One region of the Streptomyces sp. NPDC047981 genome, then DNA from elsewhere that is predicted to be linked to it. Evidence: riboswitches for the same ligand, from Rfam matches in the RefSeq annotation. Region 1 holds a riboswitch; each other region holds the start of a gene.
What was found. A riboswitch is a leader RNA that binds a small molecule or an ion and turns the genes downstream of it on or off. The one in region 1 is predicted to bind thiamine pyrophosphate.
Positions count from the first base shown of each region.

Region 2: another riboswitch for thiamine pyrophosphate. It lies ahead of thiC (phosphomethylpyrimidine synthase ThiC); the one in region 1 lies ahead of thiO (glycine oxidase ThiO).
Region 3: another riboswitch for thiamine pyrophosphate. It lies ahead of AB0E14_RS13115 (thiamine ABC transporter substrate-binding protein); the one in region 1 lies ahead of thiO (glycine oxidase ThiO).

Region 1 covers NZ_JBEZNQ010000032.1:76,655-82,567, forward strand. The annotation lists gene pknB (Stk1 family PASTA domain-containing Ser/Thr kinase) at 1-775, opposite strand, end outside; gene AB0E14_RS20620 (thiazole synthase) at 875-1,669, opposite strand; gene thiS (sulfur carrier protein ThiS) at 1,675-1,890, opposite strand; gene thiO (glycine oxidase ThiO) at 1,887-3,062, opposite strand; TPP riboswitch at 3,060-3,172, opposite strand; gene AB0E14_RS20635 (hypothetical protein) at 3,227-3,568, shown strand; gene AB0E14_RS20640 (FAD-dependent oxidoreductase) at 3,597-4,811, shown strand; gene AB0E14_RS20645 (Rv2175c family DNA-binding protein) at 4,889-5,254, shown strand; gene thiE (thiamine phosphate synthase) at 5,346-5,913, shown strand, end outside.
Region 2 covers NZ_JBEZNQ010000013.1:16,488-22,400, reverse strand. The annotation lists gene AB0E14_RS10490 (metallophosphoesterase) at 1-941, shown strand, start outside; gene AB0E14_RS10485 (hypothetical protein) at 1,104-1,964, shown strand; gene thiC (phosphomethylpyrimidine synthase ThiC) at 2,051-3,844, opposite strand; TPP riboswitch at 3,838-3,985, opposite strand; gene AB0E14_RS10475 (YibE/F family protein) at 4,024-5,457, shown strand; gene AB0E14_RS10470 (SsgA family sporulation/cell division regulator) at 5,552-5,913, opposite strand, start outside.
Region 3 covers NZ_JBEZNQ010000017.1:81,787-87,699, forward strand. The annotation lists gene AB0E14_RS13110 (iron ABC transporter permease) at 1-500, opposite strand, end outside; gene AB0E14_RS13115 (thiamine ABC transporter substrate-binding protein) at 539-1,618, opposite strand; TPP riboswitch at 1,705-1,811, opposite strand; gene rlmN (23S rRNA (adenine(2503)-C(2))-methyltransferase RlmN) at 1,841-2,947, opposite strand; gene AB0E14_RS13125 (phosphatidate cytidylyltransferase) at 3,474-4,559, opposite strand; gene frr (ribosome recycling factor) at 4,559-5,116, opposite strand; gene pyrH (UMP kinase) at 5,219-5,913, opposite strand, start outside.

The DNA of each region.
Region 1 (5,913 bases):
GGTTGCGGGCCGTCGCGGTCGCCACCAGCTCGTCCAGTTCGAGGGCGAGGCCGGGCACGGCCGCCGAGGGGGCCGGGACGTCGGTGTTCAGGTGCTGGAAGAGGACCTGGGCGGGGGTGTCCCCGGTGTGCGGCTTGGAACCGGTCAGCATCTCGTACAGCACGACACCGCAGGCGTAGACGTCGGCGCGGGTGTCCGCCGTGCCGTGCTCGATCTGCTCCGGTGCCAGGTACGAGACGGTGCCGAGCACCGATCCCGTGGTGTTCGTGGCCGAGCCGACCGCCCGTACGAGACCGAAGTCGGCGACCTTCACCCGGCCGTCGTCCCCTATCAGGACGTTCTCCGGCTTCATGTCCCGGTGCACGAACCCGGCCCGGTGCGCGGCGCCGAGGGCGGCGAGCACCGGCTCCAGGATGTCCAGCGCGGCGCGCGGCTGGAGCGCCCCGCGCTCGCGCAGCACGTCGCGCAGGGTGCACCCGGCGACGTACTCCATGGCCAGATAGACGTACGCGCCGTCCGCGCCCTGGTCGAAGACCCCCACCACGTTGGGGTGGGCGAGCCGCGCGACGGACTTGGCCTCGCGGATGAACCGCTCGACGAACGCGGCGTCGGTGGCGAGGGCCGGGTGCATCACCTTGAGCGCGAGCACCCGGTCGAGGCGGGTGTCCACGGCCCGGTAGACCGTGGCCATCCCGCCGACGGCGATGCGCGCGTCGACGCGGTAGCGGCCGTCGAGCAGCTGCCCGACGAGGGGGTCCTGAAGGGTCGTGTCCACGGCCCCGAGTTTACGAGCCGGGAGGGACACCCCGGTCCCCACCGGCTCGACCGCAGCACAGCTGTGACGCGACGCACGGGTTCCGCGCGCCGCGGCGCCTCAGAACGCCGGGCGTTCCGGGTCCAGGACCGCGCGGCCGTCCGTGGGGGAGGACGCCTCGGCGAAGTGCCGGCGCGGGATCCGGCCCGCCCGGTGGGCGAGCCGGCCCGCCTCCACCGCGTGCCGCATCCCCTCCGCCATCAGCACCGGATCCTGCGCCCGGGTCACCGCGGAGGCGAGCATGACCGCCGAGCAGCCCAGCTCCATGGCCAGCGCCACGTCCGAGGCGGTGCCCGCGCCCGCGTCCAGGATCACCGGGACGCCCGCGCGGTCGACGATCAGCTCGAAGTTGTGCGGGTTGCGGATCCCGAGCCCGGACCCGATCGGGGAGCCGAGCGGCATGACCGCCGCGCACCCCACGTCCTCCAGCTTCCGCGCGAGGACCGGGTCGTCGTTGGTGTACGGCAGGACGATGAAGCCGTCGTCGACCAGCGTCTCGGCCGCGTCGAGCGTCTCCACCGGGTCCGGCAGCAGGGTCCGCTCGTCGGCGATGACCTCCAGCTTGATCCAGTCGGTGCCGAGCGCCTCACGGGCGAGCCGCGCGGTCAGGATCGCCTCGCCCGCCGTGTAGCAGCCCGCCGTGTTCGGCAGGACGCGGATCGAGAGCTTCTCCAGGACGGAGAGGACCGAGCCGCGCACGGTCGGGTCCAGTCGCCGCATGGCGACGGTGGTCAGCTCGGTGCCGCTGACGGCGAGGGAGCGTTCGAGGATCTCCAGGCTCGGGGCGCCGCCCGTGCCGAGGATCAGCCGGGAGGAGAACTCCGTACCGCCGAGGAGGAAGGTGTCGTCGGACATGGCGGTCAGCCTCCCTGTACGGCGGTGAGGACCTCGACCCGGTCGCCCTCGCCGAGGACGGTCGCGGACCACTGGCTGCGGGGTACGACGGTCTCGTTGACGGCCGCCGCGACGCCGGTGGGCGCGGCGGTCAGGGTGGTGACCAGGGCGTCGAGGGTGGTGGGCGCGGCGAGGACGCGCGCCTCGCCGTTGACGGAGACGGTGGTCTGCGGGGCGGTCATGCGGGCTGCTCCTGTCGTACGGGGGAGAAGCGGCGGGGAGTGAAGGGGCGGGCCTCGTCCGGAAGCACGCCGGTGGCGAGGAACGCGGCCATGACGTCACCGGTGACCGGGGTGAGCAGGACACCGTTGCGGTAGTGCCCGGTGGCCAGCCGCAGGCCGTCGAGCGCGGTCGGGCCGAGCAGCGGCGCGTTGTCCGGCGACCCGGGGCGCAGGCCGGCCAGGGTCTCGGTGAGCGGCAGCTCGGTGAGGCCGGGGACGAGTTCGTGGGCGTCGCGGAGCAGCTCGTACACCCCGCCCGCCGTGACGGTGGTGTCCCAGCCCAGCTCCTCGCTGGTCGCGCCGACGACCAGCTCGCCGTTCTCGCGCGGCACCAGGTAGACGTGGCTGCCGCGCACGACCGCGCGGACGGTCCGGGACAGGAACGGCGCGAACGCGGGCGGCACGGTGAGCCGGAGCACCTGTCCCTTGACGGGGCGTACGGGCGGCAGGACCTCCGCGGGCACGCCCGCGAGCCGGCCGCTGAGGCTGCCTGCCGCCAGCACGACCTGCTCCGCCTCCAGGGCGGAGCCGTCGGCGAGCGTCACGCCCGTGGCCCGGTCCCGCACCACCGTCAGGCTCTCGGCGAGGCTCCGGTGGAAGACCACCCCGGCCCGCTCGCAGGCCGTGACGAGCGCGGCGGCGAGCCGGCGCGGATCGACCTGGTGGTCGCCGTCGACCCGCAGCCCGCCGCGCACGCCCGGTGCCAGCATCGGCTCAAGACGGCGGCAGTCGCGCCCGCTGAGCCACTCCGACTCCAGGCCGGAGCGGATCTGGAGGGCGTGCAGCTCCCGCAGATGGGCCCGGTCGTCGGCGTCGAGCGCGACGGCCAGCGTGCCGCAGGCGCGGTAGCCGACGTCGTGTCCTGTGGCCTCCTGGAGTTCGGCGACGAACGCGGGGTAGCGCTGCGCGGAGGCGAGGTTGAGGGCGAGCAGGGTCTCCTCGCCGTAGTGGAGTTCGGTGACGGCGGCGAGCATCCCGGCCGCCACCCGGGCGGCCCCGCCGCCCGGTTCGGGGTCCACGACCGCCGTGGACAGTCCGCGCTGCGCGGACCGCCAGGCCGTGACCAGGCCGATGATTCCGCCCCCGATGACGAGAACGTCCGATGTGCGGCATGTGCCGCGTGTACGCGACATGGGCGTCCAGCCCCTCCCTTCGCCGGCATGACCCGGATCAGGTTCGTACGGTCGGAGGCCGGTCAGCCTCCCTCTCAGCCCGGTGCGTCCGGGCTCCCGCGAGTGCTCTACGTTGACGGTCAGCCTAACCCCAGCCCCCGACGCCCAGTAAGGGAGCCTCACCCGTGGCTCGATCTCTCGACGGCCTCGTCCTCGCCCCCGTCGCCGACCAGGCCCCCGGTCAGGTCGGGACGCGTACCCGGTTCACGTACCACGAGGAGGACGGCAGCGTCTGGGCCGAGTACGCGGGCGGTGACGTGGTGCGGGGAAACCTCGTCGGCACGCGCGCGGGGGACCGGCTCGACTTCCGGTACGTGCAGTTGAAGCGGGACGGAACGACCTCTTCCGGGCATTGCGTCTCCCTCGTGGTGCAGCTGCCGGACGGACGCGTTCGACTGGAGGAGAGCTGGGCATGGGAGTCCCAGGAGGGCTCCGGTACCAGCGTCGTGGAGCAGCTGCCTTCCTGACGGTGCGTCAGATAGTTAAGGTGATCGAGTGAGCGAGCAGAAGCGGGAAGAGCAGCGGGTCGTCGTCGTGGGCGCCGGGATGGCGGGGGTGCAGACCGCCGTCGCCCTGCGCGAACAGGGCTTCACCGGACCGGTCACCCTCATCGGGGCCGAGCCCCACCAGCCCTACGACCGCCCGCCCCTGTCCAAGGCGGTCCTCCTCGGCAAGGCCGAGGACTCGGCCTTCGACGTCGACTTCGAGGCGCTCTCCATCGAGCTGCGGCTCGGCCTCGACGTGACCGGCCTGCGCGCCGAGGACCACGAGATCGACACGGAGGCCGGACCCGTCCGGTACGACGTCCTGGTCCTCGCCACCGGCGCCGAACCGGTCACCCTGCCCGGCACCGAGGGCGTGCCCGGGGTCCACCTGCTGCGCACCCTGGACGACGCGGCACGGCTCAAGCCCGTCCTGGAGCGCCGCCACGACATCGTGGTCGTCGGCGCCGGATGGATCGGCGCCGAGTTCGCCACCGCCGCGCGCGAGGCGGGGTGCGCGGTCACCGTCGTCGAGGCCGCCGACCACCCGCTCGCCGGCGCGCTGCCCACCGAGGTCGCCGCACCCATGGCGCGCTGGTACGAGGAGAGCGGCGCCGAACTCCTCACCCACGCGCGCGTGGAGTCCGTCGAACCCGGCACGGTCGTCCTGGCCGACGGCCGGCGGCTGCCCGCGGACGCGGTCGTCGTCGGCATCGGCGCCCGGCCCGCCACCCGGTGGCTCACCGGCTCCGGCATCGCCCTCGGCGCGGACGGCTCCGTCACCGCCGACGACCGGCTCCGCACCTCCCTGCCCGACGTGTACGCCGTCGGCGACTGCGCCTCCTTCCCCTCCGCCCGCTACGGCGCCCGGCTCCTCGTCCACCACTGGGACAACGCCCTCCAGGGCCCCCGGACCGTCGCGGCCGACATCGTCGGCGAGGCCCCCCGGGCCTACGACCCGGTGCCGTACTTCTGGTCCGAGCAGTTCGGCCGGTTCGTGCAGTACGCCGGCCACCACAGCCCGGCCGCCGCCCTGGTCCGACGCGGTGACCCGGCCGACGCCTCCTGGTCCGCCCTCTGGCTCGACGACGGCGTCCTCGTCGCCCTGCTCGCCGTCGGCCGCCCCCGCGACCTGGCCCAGGGCCGCAAGCTGATCGAGTCCGGCGAGCGCCTCGACCCGGGCCGCGCCGCCGACCCGTCCGTCCCCCTGAAGGCGGCGGTCGTCTGAGGGCCGACCGGCTCCGATCCGCCGGACGGCCCCGGCCCGACTACCGACTGTCAGCCCGGGATGGCAGGCTTGTTCCCGTGACCGAGATTGACGCAAAGACCGATGCTCTCGTCCCCGCCTGGCTCTACCTCCCCGACATCGCGGAAATGCTCGATGTCGAGGTGACGCGCGTGCGGCAGCTGGTCAAGGAGGGCCAGCTCATCGCCGTACGACGCGGCGAGAACAAGGCGCTCCAGGTGCCCGCCGCCTTCATCGACGGCGACAAGGTGGTCAAGGGCCTCTCCGGGACCCTGACCCTCCTGAAGGACGACGGCTTCAGCGACGAAGAGATGCTGGAGTGGCTCTTCACTCCCGACCCGACCCTGCCGGGCACGCCCGCGCAGGCCCTCAGCGAGAATCGCGGCACGGAGGTGAAGCGCCGCGCCCAGGCGCTCGCCGTCTGACGCACACGCACCGAAGACACCACAGGAGGCCCCTGGGGGCCGGGCCCGCCCGGCTCCCTCGGACCGCCGCACCCGACGGGGGGAACCACCCATGTCCACGCCTCGCGCGCAGCTCGCCGACGCCCGGCTCTACCTCTGCACGGACGCCCGCAAGCGCCAGGGGGACCTGCCGGCCTTCCTCGACGCCGTGCTCTCCTCCGGTGTGGACATCGTGCAGCTCCGCGACAAGGGCATGGAGGCCGGTGAGGAGCTGGAGTACCTCGCCGTCTTCGCCGAGGCCTGCCGCCGGCACGGCAAGCTCCTCGCGGTGAACGACCGGGCCGACGTCGCCCACGCCATCGGCTCCGACGTGCTGCACCTGGGCCAGGGCGACCTGCCCGTGCCCGCCGCCCGGAAGATCCTCGGCGAGGGAGTGCTCGTCGGCCGGTCCTGCCACGCCGAGTCCGAGGTGGACGCGGCCGCCGCCGAGCCGGGCGTGGACTACTTCTGCACCGGCCCCTGCTGGCCCACCCCCACCAAGCCCGGGCGGTACGCCCCCGGCCTCGACCTCGTGCGGTACACGGCCGCCCTGGAGCAGGACCGTCCCTGGTTCGCCATCGGCGGCATCGACGAGTCCACCCTCGACGAGGTCCTGGAGGCGGGCGCCCGCCGCATCGTCG
Region 2 (5,913 bases), on a different contig from region 1:
AGTTCCCCGAGGGCTACACCCCCACCGAGCGCGACCTCCCGGTGATCAACCGCGGGGACACCGTCCAGGTCCGCGTGGACCCGGTCCCGTCCCCCGCGCCCCCCCCGGCCGCCGGCGAGGGCCCCGGCCCGCTGTACGTGGTCGGCGACGTCCACGGCTACTTCGACGAGCTCGTCGTCGCCCTGCGCGAGCAGGGGCTCATCGACGACAACGGCGCCTGGTCGGCGGGTAACGCCCGGCTCTGGTTCCTCGGCGACTTCACGGACCGCGGTCCCGACGGCATCGGCGTCATCGACCTGGTCATGCGCCTCTCCGCGGAGGCCGCCGCGTCGGGCGGCTACTGCAAGGCCCTGATGGGCAACCACGAACTGCTCCTGATCGGCGCCAAGCGCTTCGGGGACACCCCCGTCAACTCCGGCGCCGGCACCGCCACCTTCCAGGCCGCCTGGCTGCTCAACGGCGGCCAGAAGCACGACATGGACCGGCTCCAGGACGTCCACCTGCAGTGGATGTCCCGGCTCGACGCCGTGGTGGAGGAGGACGGGCACCTGCTGATGCACTCCGACACCACCGCCTACCTGGACTACGGCAGCACCATCGAGGACGTCAACGAGACCGTCCACGAGATCCTCAACCGGAACGACGCGGACGAGGTCTGGGACCTGTTCCGTAAGTTCACCAAGCGCTTCGCCTTCCGGGACGACGGCGGCCCCCAGGCGGTCCAGGAGCTGCTCGCCACCTACGGCGGCAGCCGCGTCGTGCACGGCCACAGCCCCATTCCGTACCTCCTGGGCCAGGTCGGCACCGAGGACGGCGAGGGCGGCTCCGGCCCGGGCGTCGACGGTCCGCACGTGTACGCGGAGGGACTGGCCATCGCCATGGACGGCGGTGTGACCATGGCCGGAAAGCTGCTGGTCGTCCAACTCCCCCTGCAGGGCTGACGCATAACGCTCCGCATCCGGGGAAGTCGAATTCGGGAAACCCCCTGTCACCCTGTGCCATAACCGCAATACGATCGGACCATCCGTAGCAGGCTCTCCTCCGTTTCCGCCCGACCGGCCGTAAATTCCACGGTCGACGCGGGCCCTACGGAGCATCGGGGGATGCACATGAACGTGGCTCCGCACCTGCTGACCGAGGATCGTGCCGAGTACGAGCGCATCCTCGACGACGCACTGCGCAACGCGTACGACCATCCGGATCTCGCCGAGATCGGGAAACGGCTCACGGCCGGCCAACTGCGCACGATGGCGCTGAACGCGACGGCCCTGATCACCGCCGCGGCGGCGGTCGAGTACGACCACTTCGTGAAGGTCCGCGAAGAGGCCCGGTCACCGAGCGGTACAAGCGTGATGGGCGCCGTCCTGACGGCGGACGGCGACGGGGCGAGCGGCGGCCCGGGAGCGGGCATCGTCGCGATCGTCACCGTCCTCGCGCCGGTCCTCGCCGGGCCCGCCGCGCTGATATTCCTGCTGGTCGGGGCCGTGCTCAAGCTCATCGCGCCCTCGCTCGCGGTCGCCGACACCCTGCTGACGGCCGGCTGGTTCTTCGGGGCCGTCGCCGCCGCCGGACTGTTCTGCGCCGCCGTCGGGCTGCTGGTCACGGCACTGCGCAACCGCTCCACGGAGGTGGCCGCGAGCGATCCACACCACCGGGAAGAGGACGACGAACTGTCCCGCGCCCGGGAGGCATGGCGTCGCGCCCTGCTGGAACGGGGCATCCTGCCGTTCCTGCGCGAGGCCCTGGCCGCGCCCGGACCGTCGGCCCCGCCGCCCGTGCCCGCGCCCCGCACCGACCGCATACCGAAGATCGGCTACAGCGGACCGGACTTCTCCAGCCCGAACGAAGGCTCGTCCACGACCCGTCCGACCTTCACGAGCCCCGACTACACGGGCCCCGACTTCACGAGCCCGGACTTCACCAGTCCCGACGCCACCGGCCCGGACTACACCGGCCCGGCGTGAGGGGACGGCGCGGAGCGCCGCGGCATGGCGAAGGCTGACCGACGACTCCCCCCGGAATGCCGTCGGTCAGCCTCGTTCGCGCGGACTCAGTCAGCCAGCGGAAGGTAGACGCGGTTGCCGGAGGCCGCGAACTCCTTGGACTTCTCCAGCATCCCGGCCTCGATCTCCGCCGGGGTGGCGTCCGCGTCGCCGCCGAACTGCTCCGTGATGCTGCGGCTGATCTTCATCGAGCAGAACTTCGGACCGCACATCGAGCAGAAGTGCGCGGTCTTCGCGGGCTCGGCCGGCAGCGTCTCGTCGTGGAACTCACGGGCCGTGTCCGGGTCGAGCGCCAGGTTGAACTGGTCCTCCCAGCGGAACTCGAACCGCGCGTCCGACAGCGCGTCGTCCCACTCCTGCGCCCCCGGGTGCCCCTTGGCCAGGTCGGCGGCGTGCGCCGCGATCTTGTACGTGATGACGCCCGTCTTCACGTCGTCGCGGTTGGGCAGCCCCAGGTGCTCCTTGGGCGTGACGTAGCAGAGCATCGCCGTACCCCACCAGGCGATCATCGCGGCGCCGATGCCCGAGGTGATGTGGTCGTACGCGGGCGCGACATCCGTGGTCAGCGGGCCGAGCGTGTAGAACGGCGCCTCCTCGCAGATCTCCTGCTGAAGGTCGATGTTCTCCTTGATCTTGTGCATCGGGACGTGCCCCGGGCCCTCGATCATCGTCTGCACGTTGTGCCGCTTGGCGATCGTGTTCAGCTCACCCAGCGTGCGCAGCTCCGCGAACTGCGCGTCGTCGTTGGCGTCCGCGATCGAGCCGGGGCGCAGGCCGTCGCCCAGCGAGTACGTGACGTCGTACGTCGCGAGGATCTCGCAGAGCTCCTCGAAGTTCGTGTAGAGGAAGTTCTCCTTGTGGTGCGCGAGGCACCAGGCGGCCATGATCGAGCCGCCGCGCGAGACGATGCCGGTCTTGCGACGGGCGGTCAGCGGGACGTACGGCAGCAGCACGCCGGCGTGGACCGTCATGTAGTCGACGCCCTGCTCGGCCTGCTCGATGACGGTGTCCTTGTAGATCTCCCAGGTCAGCTCCTCGGCCTTCCCGTCGACCTTCTCCAGGGCCTGGTAGAGCGGCACGGTGCCGATCGGCACGGGAGAGTTGCGCAGCACCCACTCGCGCGTGGTGTGGATGTTGCGGCCGGTGGAGAGGTCCATGACCGTGTCGGCGCCCCACCTGGTCGCCCAGGTCATCTTCTCCACCTCCTCCTCGATCGAGGAGGTGACGGCGGAGTTGCCGATGTTGGCGTTGACCTTCACCAGGAACCGCTTGCCGATGATCATCGGCTCGATCTCCGGGTGGTTGACGTTGGCCGGAAGCACGGCCCGCCCCGCCGCGATCTCCTCCCGTACGACCTCGGGGGAGACGTTCTCGCGGATCGCGACGTACTCCATCTCAGGGGTGATCTCGCCCCGGCGGGCGTACGCGAGCTGGGTCACGGCCTCGCCGCCGCGGCCCCGGCGCGGCAGCCGCGGCCGCCCCGGGAAGACGGCGTCGAGGTTCTTCAGCCCGCCGCCCCGCGGCGAGGTGTGCTTGATGCCGTCGTCCTCGGGACGGACCGGGCGGCCCGCGTACTCCTCGGTGTCGCCCCGAGAGATGATCCAGTTCTCGCGCAGCGGCGGCAGGCCCCGCCGTACGTCGGTGTCGATGGTGGGGTCGGTGTACGGACCGGACGTGTCGTACAGCGTCACGTCCTTGCCGTTGGTGAGGTGCACCTGCCGGACAGGCACGCGGATGTCGGGGCGCGAGCCCTCGACGTATCCCTTGTGCCAGCCCGGCTTGCGCTCGTCCTGGCCGTCGTTCTCGCTGGTGGCAGGCGTGCGTGCATCCTGAATGGTCATGAGACCGATCTCCCTACGCCGGCATTACCCGGTAACAGGTTCGGCGGTCGGCGCAGCCTCTTCCCGTACGTACGTCCAGTACGCGTGTACGGTGATCAGCGCCCTCTCAGCCCGGTGCTCCGAGCTCCCGCGTGTGCAAAGGTGTCACCACGCTAGCGTCAATCCGGCCGTGCTGAACAGTGGGCCCCCACCGTTCTTGCGATGATCGGTCGGTGACTTCCGAGCAGCAGACCCCCGAACCCGACCGTCATGACGGCCCTGCCACCCATGGCGACGCGGGTCACGGGCACGGCCATACGCACAGTCATGGGCCGGCCGCGCCCGTCTCCCGGCATCTGCGCAGGGTCATCGCGGCTGTCCTGATCCCGTTCGCCACGGCGGTGGTGGTCGGGCTCGTGGTGCTGTGGCCGGGCGGCGCTCCGGAGCACGAGCGCACCGGCGTCGGCTTCGACCGGCAGACGTACCAGGGCAAGGTCGTCTCGGTGGAGAAGGTCGACTGCCAGGATGTGAACGCCGCCCAGGTCCCGCCGACCGGCGACACCTCGACCCCCCAGGGGCGCGAGGCGGTCAACGCCCAGCAGGGAGAGTGCGAGAAGGCGACGATCGAGGTCACGAGCGGTCCGGACAAGGGCCGTACGTTCACCGAGATCGTGCAGCCGGACGCGCCGCGCCAACTGGACGAGGGCCAGGGCGTGGTGGTGGCGTACGCGCCGGACGCTCCGCGTGATCTGCAGTACTCGGTGACGGACGTGAACCGCAAGGTGCCGTTGGCGGTGCTCGCCCTGATCTTCGCCGTGGCGGTCGTGCTGGTCGGCCGGATGCGCGGGGTGATGGCCTTGATCTCGCTCGCCGTGAGTTTCCTGCTGCTGACCTTCTTCATCCTCCCGGCGATCCTTCAGGGGTCGAATCCGCTGGTGGTGGCGGTGGTCGGGTCGAGCGCGATCATGCTGATCGCGCTCTACATGTGCCACGGCCTGTCCGCCCGGACCTCCGTCGCGGTGCTCGGGACGCTGATCTCGCTGCTGTTGATCGGTCTGCTCGGCTCGTTCTTCATCAGCTGGGCCTCGCTGAGCGGCAACACGGACGACAACACCGGCCTGATCCACGGCCTCTACCCGGACATCGACATGTCCGGTCTGCTGCTCGCGGGCATCATCATCGGTTCGCTGGGTGTCCTCGACGATGTGACGGTGACCCAGACCTCGGCGGTGTGGGAGCTGCACCAGGCCGATCCCCGTCTGGGCCCGCGTGGGCTGTACCGGGCGGGCATCAGGATCGGCCGTGACCACATCGCGTCCGTGGTGAACACGCTGGTCCTCGCGTACGCCGGCGCGGCCCTGCCGCTGCTGCTGCTCTTCTCCATCGCGCAGAGCAGCGTGGGGACCGTCGCCAACAGCGAGCTGGTCGCGGAGGAGATCGTCCGCACGCTGGTGGGATCGATCGGCCTGGTCGCCTCCGTGCCGGTCACGACCGCTCTCGCCGCGCTCGTCGTCTCGGCGGACCGGCCGGGCGGACCTGGCGCACCGGGCGGACCGGGTGGGCTGGGCCGAGGCCGAGCCGGCGGGCTGGAGAAGCGTTCATCCAGGGGCGGGCGCCGGCGCCGGGCGAAGTAGCCGGGGTCGGCTGCCGGCCGCCGTCCGGTGACCGGGTCCGTCCGGATCCGTCCGGGACCGCCGGCCCCGCAGCGCGCCGGAGCGCGCCGACCGGTCAGCCGGCGTTCTCCTCCGCGAGAATCCGACCGAGCGCTGCCTCGAGGTTGTCCTCGAAGTCGCCCAGTGTCCGTTCCTGACCGAGCGGCACCAGCTTGTCCGTCCGGTCGAGGAAGGCGACGAGCGGCGGCGCGCTGGCCCGGAACAGGGCGCGGTCGCCGCCGACCTGGAGCCGGATGGCGACGTCCGAAAGGCCCTCGGGGTCGGTCGGCGCGATGTGCACATCGCCGTCGCCGCTCGGCCTGTTGATCCCGTCGAGCAGCAGCTCGCGGCCGAATGCCCAGGTCACAGGGGCGTCTCCGGGAAGGTGGAACGTCATTCGCACCGCGTAGGGATCCCGGGTCTCGTAACGCAGCTCCA
Region 3 (5,913 bases), on a different contig from region 1:
AAACGGGAGGCGCCGAGGACGCGGGCGGCCTCCTCCTGGCGGGGGTCGAGCTGCGCCCACAGTCCGCCGACGGTCCTGACGACGACGGCGTAGTTGAAGAAGACGTGGGCGAGGAGGATGGCCCAGACGGTGGTGTCGAGGCGGACGCCCCACAGTTCGTCGAGCAGCCCGCCGCGGCCGACGAGGGCGAGGAAGGCCGTACCGACCATGACGGTCGGCATCACGAAGGGGACGGTGACGACGGCGCGCAGCAGCCCCTTGCCGGGGAAGTCGAAGCGCGCGAAGACGTACGCCCCGGGCAGGGCTATCAGCAGGGTCAGCGCGGTGGAGGCGAGCGCCTGCCAGAGGGTGAACCAGAGGACGTCGAGGATCTCCGGCCGGGTCAGCGTCTCGCCGAACCGGCCGAACTCCCACGCCCCGTCGACGCGCAGCCCGCGCTCGACGATCGAGGCGACGGGCCACGCGAAGAAGAGCGCGAAGAAGGCGACGGGCACGACCATCAGGCCGAGCCGCGCCGCGCTTCCCCGGCGGTCGGGGACTACTTCAGAACGGTCGAGGACCACGACTGGATCCACTGGTCACGCTTCTCGGCGATCTTCTCGGGCGCCATGGTCTGCGGCTTGTCGATCACCACACCGTGCTTCGTGAACAGCTCGGGCAGCTGGGCTTCCTTCGTCACCGGGTTGACGAACATCTGCAGCGGCATGTCCTCCTGGAACTTCTTGGAGATCAGGAAGTCGATCAGCGCCTTGCCGCCCTCGGGGTTCTTCGCCCCGTTCAGCAGCCCGGCGAACTCGATCTGCCGGAAGCAGGTGCCGGTGGAGACGCCGGTGGGCGCTTCCTTCGGCTGCGGGTCGGCGTAGAGGACCTCGACCGGCGGGCTGGAGGCGTAGCTGACGACCAGCGGCCGGTCGCCCTTGGCCTGCTTGCCGCCGGCGGAGCCGGAGAACTCCTGGTTGTAGGCGAGCTCCCAGCTGTCGACGACCTTCACGCCGTTGGCCTTGAGCTTCGTCCAGTAGTCCTGCCAGCCGTCGTCGCCGTACTGGGCGGCGGTGCCGAGCAGGAAACCGAGGCCCGGGGAGGACTTCTCGGGGTTCTCGACCACGAGCAGGTTCTTGTACTCCGGCTTGGCCAGGTCGTCGAAGGTCTGCGGGGGCGCGAGCTTCTTGTCGGCGAAGTACTTCTTGTCGTAGTTGACGCAGATGTCGCCGGTGTCGATCGGGGTGACGCGGTGCTCCTTGTCGAGCCGCGTCTCGGGCGCGACCGCGTCCAGACCCTTCGCCTCGTACGGGACGAAGATCCCGTTGTCGAGCGCACGGGAGAGCAGGGTGTTGTCGACGCCGAAGAAGACGTCTCCCTGCGGGGAGCCCTTGGTGAGGATCTCCTTGTTGACGGCGACGCCCGCGTCACCGCTCTTGAGGACCTTGACGGTGAAGCCGGTCTGCTTGGTGAACTCCGCCAGGACCTCCTTGGAGGCGTTGAAGGAGTCGTGGCTGACGAGGGTCACGGTCTTCGGCGTGGGCTCACCGCTCTTGCCGGCCGCGTCCCTGATGTCCTCGGTGCCGCAGGCGGCGAGGGTGGTGACGCCCAGCGCCGCGGCGATCGCGGCGGCGGCCATCTTCTTGGTGCTCACGGAAATTCCTCCTGGGTGTGACCAGGAAGAGACGCGGCCCTGCCCACCGGAGGGTGGGCAGGGCGCAACAGCTTGAGTTGCGACCGAACTTCCTACCCAGAATGACCTGGGCGAGGTTCAGAGGGTCTGCGGTCCGTGACCGCACTCTCAGCGCTGTGGCGCTCCCCTGTCGGAATATGGAGATGTGTTCGAGCACAGACTACAAGGTCAGCGCTCCGAGGCCGCCAGCTGTCCACAGGCACCGTCGATCTCCTGACCACGGGTGTCACGGACGGTGACGGGCACGCCATGGGACGCGATGGCCTCGACGAAGGCCTTCTCGTCCTCGGGCCGGGACGCGGTCCACTTGGACCCGGGCGTCGGGTTCAGCGGAATCAGGTTCACATGGACCCGCTTGCCCTTGAGCAGCCGCCCGAGCAGGTCGCCCCGCCACGCCTGGTCGTTGATGTCGCGGATGAGCGCGTACTCGATGGAGATCCGGCGCCCGGACTTCTCGGCGTACTCCCACGCGGCGTCGAGGACCTCGCGGACCTTCCAGCGCGTGTTGACGGGCACGAGGGTGTCGCGCAGCTCGTCGTCGGGGGCGTGCAGCGAGACGGCGAGCCGGCACTTGAAGCCCTCGTCGGCGAAGCGCAGCATCGCCGGGACGAGGCCCACGGTGGAGACGGTGATCCCGCGCTGCGAGAGCCCGAGCCCGTCCGGCTCGGGGTCGGTGAGCCGGCGGATGGCGCCGACGACCCGCTTGTAGTTGGCGAGCGGCTCGCCCATGCCCATGAAGACGATGTTGCTGAGCCGCGCCGGCCCACCGGGCACTTCCCCGTCACGCAGGGCACGCATGCCGTCGACGATCTGGTGCACGATCTCGGCCGTCGACAGGTTCCGGTCGAGCCCGGCCTGCCCGGTGGCACAGAACGGGCAGTTCATCCCGCAGCCGGCCTGGGAGGAGATGCACATGGTGACCCGGTCCGGGTACCGCATCAGCACGGACTCGACGAGCGTGCCGTCGTGCAGCTTCCACAGGGTCTTACGGGTGGTGTCGTCGTCGCACGAGATGTGCCGGACCACCGACATCAGGTCGGGCAGCAGCTCCCCCTGCAGCTTCTCGCGCGAGGCGGCGGGGATGTCGGTCCACTCGGCGGGGTCGTGGGCGTACCGCGCGAAGTAGTGCGTGGACAGCTGCTTGGCGCGGAACGGCTTCTCGCCGATCGCGGCGACGGCCTCCTTGCGCTCGGCGGGCGTGAGGTCGGCAAGGTGCCGCGGCGGCTTCTTGGCTCCGCGCGGGGCGACGAAAGTGAGTTCTCCGGGCTTGGGCATGGTGGTACCAGTGTCGCAGACGGAACCCACTGTCCCTGGGCCGTCGCGCTGCCGGGTGGTGACCGGTGGTGGCCGTCGGTGCCCGATGGCGGCCCCGGGACGGCCCGGAACAGCAGCTCACCCTGTGGACCGGGCTCGTTCGGGCACCGTCTGCGTGATGCGCCACAGTCCGCGCGGCCGGGCCGATGTCGGAGGTGGCCGCTAGAGTCACCGGCCATGGGGGATCAGAGCAAGCGTACGAAGCCGTGCAAGTGGTGCGGGCGACAGCTGGTGTACCGGTCGTGGTGGCGCTCTCGCCGGTACTGCAACCGGTGGCATCAGGTGCGGAAGTGGGTCTCGCGGATCGTCGACGTGGTCGGAGAGGCCGCAAGCGCCTGACCAGCCCGCTCAGGTGCGGCATGACGCGACGCGCGGCCCACGCCCGGTGGGTTCTCCGAGCGTGGGCATGGTGGCACGGGTGCCGTGGAGGAACGGCGAAGGGCCCGCAGCCTGTGGGCAACGGGCCCTTCACCTCAGAACGCGCAGGTCAGGTGGTGCCGACGAAGAGCACCAGGAGCAGCCAGACCACCGGGGCCGTCGGCAGCAGGGAGTCCAGGCGGTCCATGATGCCGCCGTGGCCGGGCAGCAGCGTGCCCATGTCCTTGATGCCGAGGTCACGCTTGATCATCGACTCGCCGAGGTCGCCGAGCGTCGCGCTCGCCGCCACCGCGAGGCCGAGCAGCAGGCCCTGCCACCACGTGCCGTCGTCGATCAGGAACTCCATGCACAGCGCGCCCGCCGCCATCGCGAACGCCACCGCTCCGAGCAGGCCCTCGCGGGTCTTGCCGGGGCTGATGCGCGGTGCCAGCTTGTGCTTGCCGAAGCGCCAGCCGATCGCGTACGCGCCGGTGTCGCTGACGACCGTGAGCAGCAGGAACGTGAGGACCCGCTCCGGGCCGTCGTCGGCCGTGAGCATCAGCGCCACGAACGTGGCCAGGAACGGCACGTAGAACGCGGCGAAGACGCCCGCCGTGACGTCCTTCAGATAGCCCTCGGGCGGCTCCGTCATGCGCCACACGAGGACCGCGAGGGCGGTCAGGGCCATGGCGACCCAGGCCCCCTCCGCACCGCGGACATAGCCGGCCACGACCATCGCCGCGCCACCGACCGCCAGCGGGACGAGCGGGGCCTTGATGCCCTTGCGTTCCTGGAGGCGGGAGGTGAGCTCCCAGAGACCGACCACGACGGCGACGGCGATGACGCCGACGAACGCGGCCTTCCAGATGAAGAGGGACGCGATGATGACGGCGCCGAGCCCGACCCCGACCCCTATGGCCGCGCCCAGGTCGCGCCCCGCGCTCTTCTTCTGCGGGGTCGCGGGCCGGTTCGGGCTGGACATGGGCTCCTGCGGGTGCTCGTTCGGCGTCTCGTCACGGAACAGGGGACCGCTCGGCTGAGCGGCCCCCCGGCCGTGCTCGTCCTGGTGATCGCCGGCGGGGACGTCGGGCACGATGGGCATGGGCCGAGTCTGCGCCGCCTGCAGCCCATCGTATGCGGGACCCGCCGGGGCAGGCCCCTGGTCGGGCCCCCAGTAGCCGGAACCGGCCGGGGCCCCCCAGGAAGAGTCGTTCATCAGACCTCGAGCAGCTCGGCTTCCTTGTGCTTCAGCAGCTCGTCCACCTGCGCGACGTACTTCGCGGTGGTGTCGTCGAGCTCCTTCTCGCCGCGGCGGCCCTCGTCCTCGCCGACCTCGCCGTCCTTGACCAGCTTGTCGATGGTCTCCTTGGCCTTGCGGCGCACGGAACGGATGGAGATCTTGGAGTCCTCGGCCTTGCCCTTGGCCACCTTGATGTACTCGCGGCGGCGCTCCTCGGTGAGCTCGGGGAACACCACACGGATGATGTTGCCGTCGTTGCTCGGGTTGACGCCGAGGTCCGAGTCACGGATGGCCTGCTCGATGTTGCGCAGCGCGCTCTTGTCGAACGGAGTCACGACCGCCATGCGCGGCTCGGGAACCGAGAACGAGGCCAGCTGATTGATCGGCGTGATCGCACCGTAGTAGTCGGCCACGATCTTGTTGAACATCGCCGGGTGCGCACGCCCGGTGCGGATCGCGGCGAAGTCCTCCTTGGCGACCACGACGGCCTTCTCCATCTTCTCCTCGGCCTCGAGGAGGGTCTCTTCGATCACCACTTGCTCCTGCGTGTCGTCGCGTCTTGTCCTGCACGGTGATACGACCGGCAGGGCTCTGGTCCGTCCCCTCGAGGGGAGGTACCCGGTTCGAGCCGAGGCTCAGGCCCGGGTGCCCTGGTCGCTCACGAGAGTGCCGATCTTCTCACCCTTCACCGCGCGCGCGATATTGCCCTCGGCGAGCAGTTCGAAGACGAGGATCGGGAGAGTGTTGTCGCGGCACAGGGTGATGGCGGTGGCGTCGGCGACCTTGAGGTCGCGGGAGAGCACCTCGCCGTACTCCAGCGCGTCGAACTTGACCGCGTCGGGGTTGGTCTTCGGGTCGGAGTCGTAGACCCCGTCCACGCCGTTCTTGCCCATGAGCAGGGCCTCGGCGTCGATCTCCAGGGCGCGCTGGGCGGCCGTGGTGTCGGTGGAGAAGTACGGCATGCCCATACCGGCGCCGAAGATGACCACGCGGCCCTTCTCCAGGTGGCGCACGGCCCGCAGCGGGATGTACGGCTCCGCGACCTGACCCATGGTGATGGCGGTCTGGACGCGGGAGTCGATGCCCTCCTTCTCCAGGAAGTCCTGGAGGGCGAGGCAGTTCATGACGGTGCCGAGCATGCCCATGTAGTCGGAGCGGGCCCGGTCCATGCCGCGTACCTGCAGTTCGGCGCCGCGGAAGAAGTTGCCGCCGCCGATGACGACGGCGATCTCCGCGCCGTCGCGGACGACTGCGGCGATCTCGCGTGCGATCTTGTGCACGACGTCGGGGTCGACGCCGAGACCGCCGCCTCCGGCGAATGCCTCGCCGG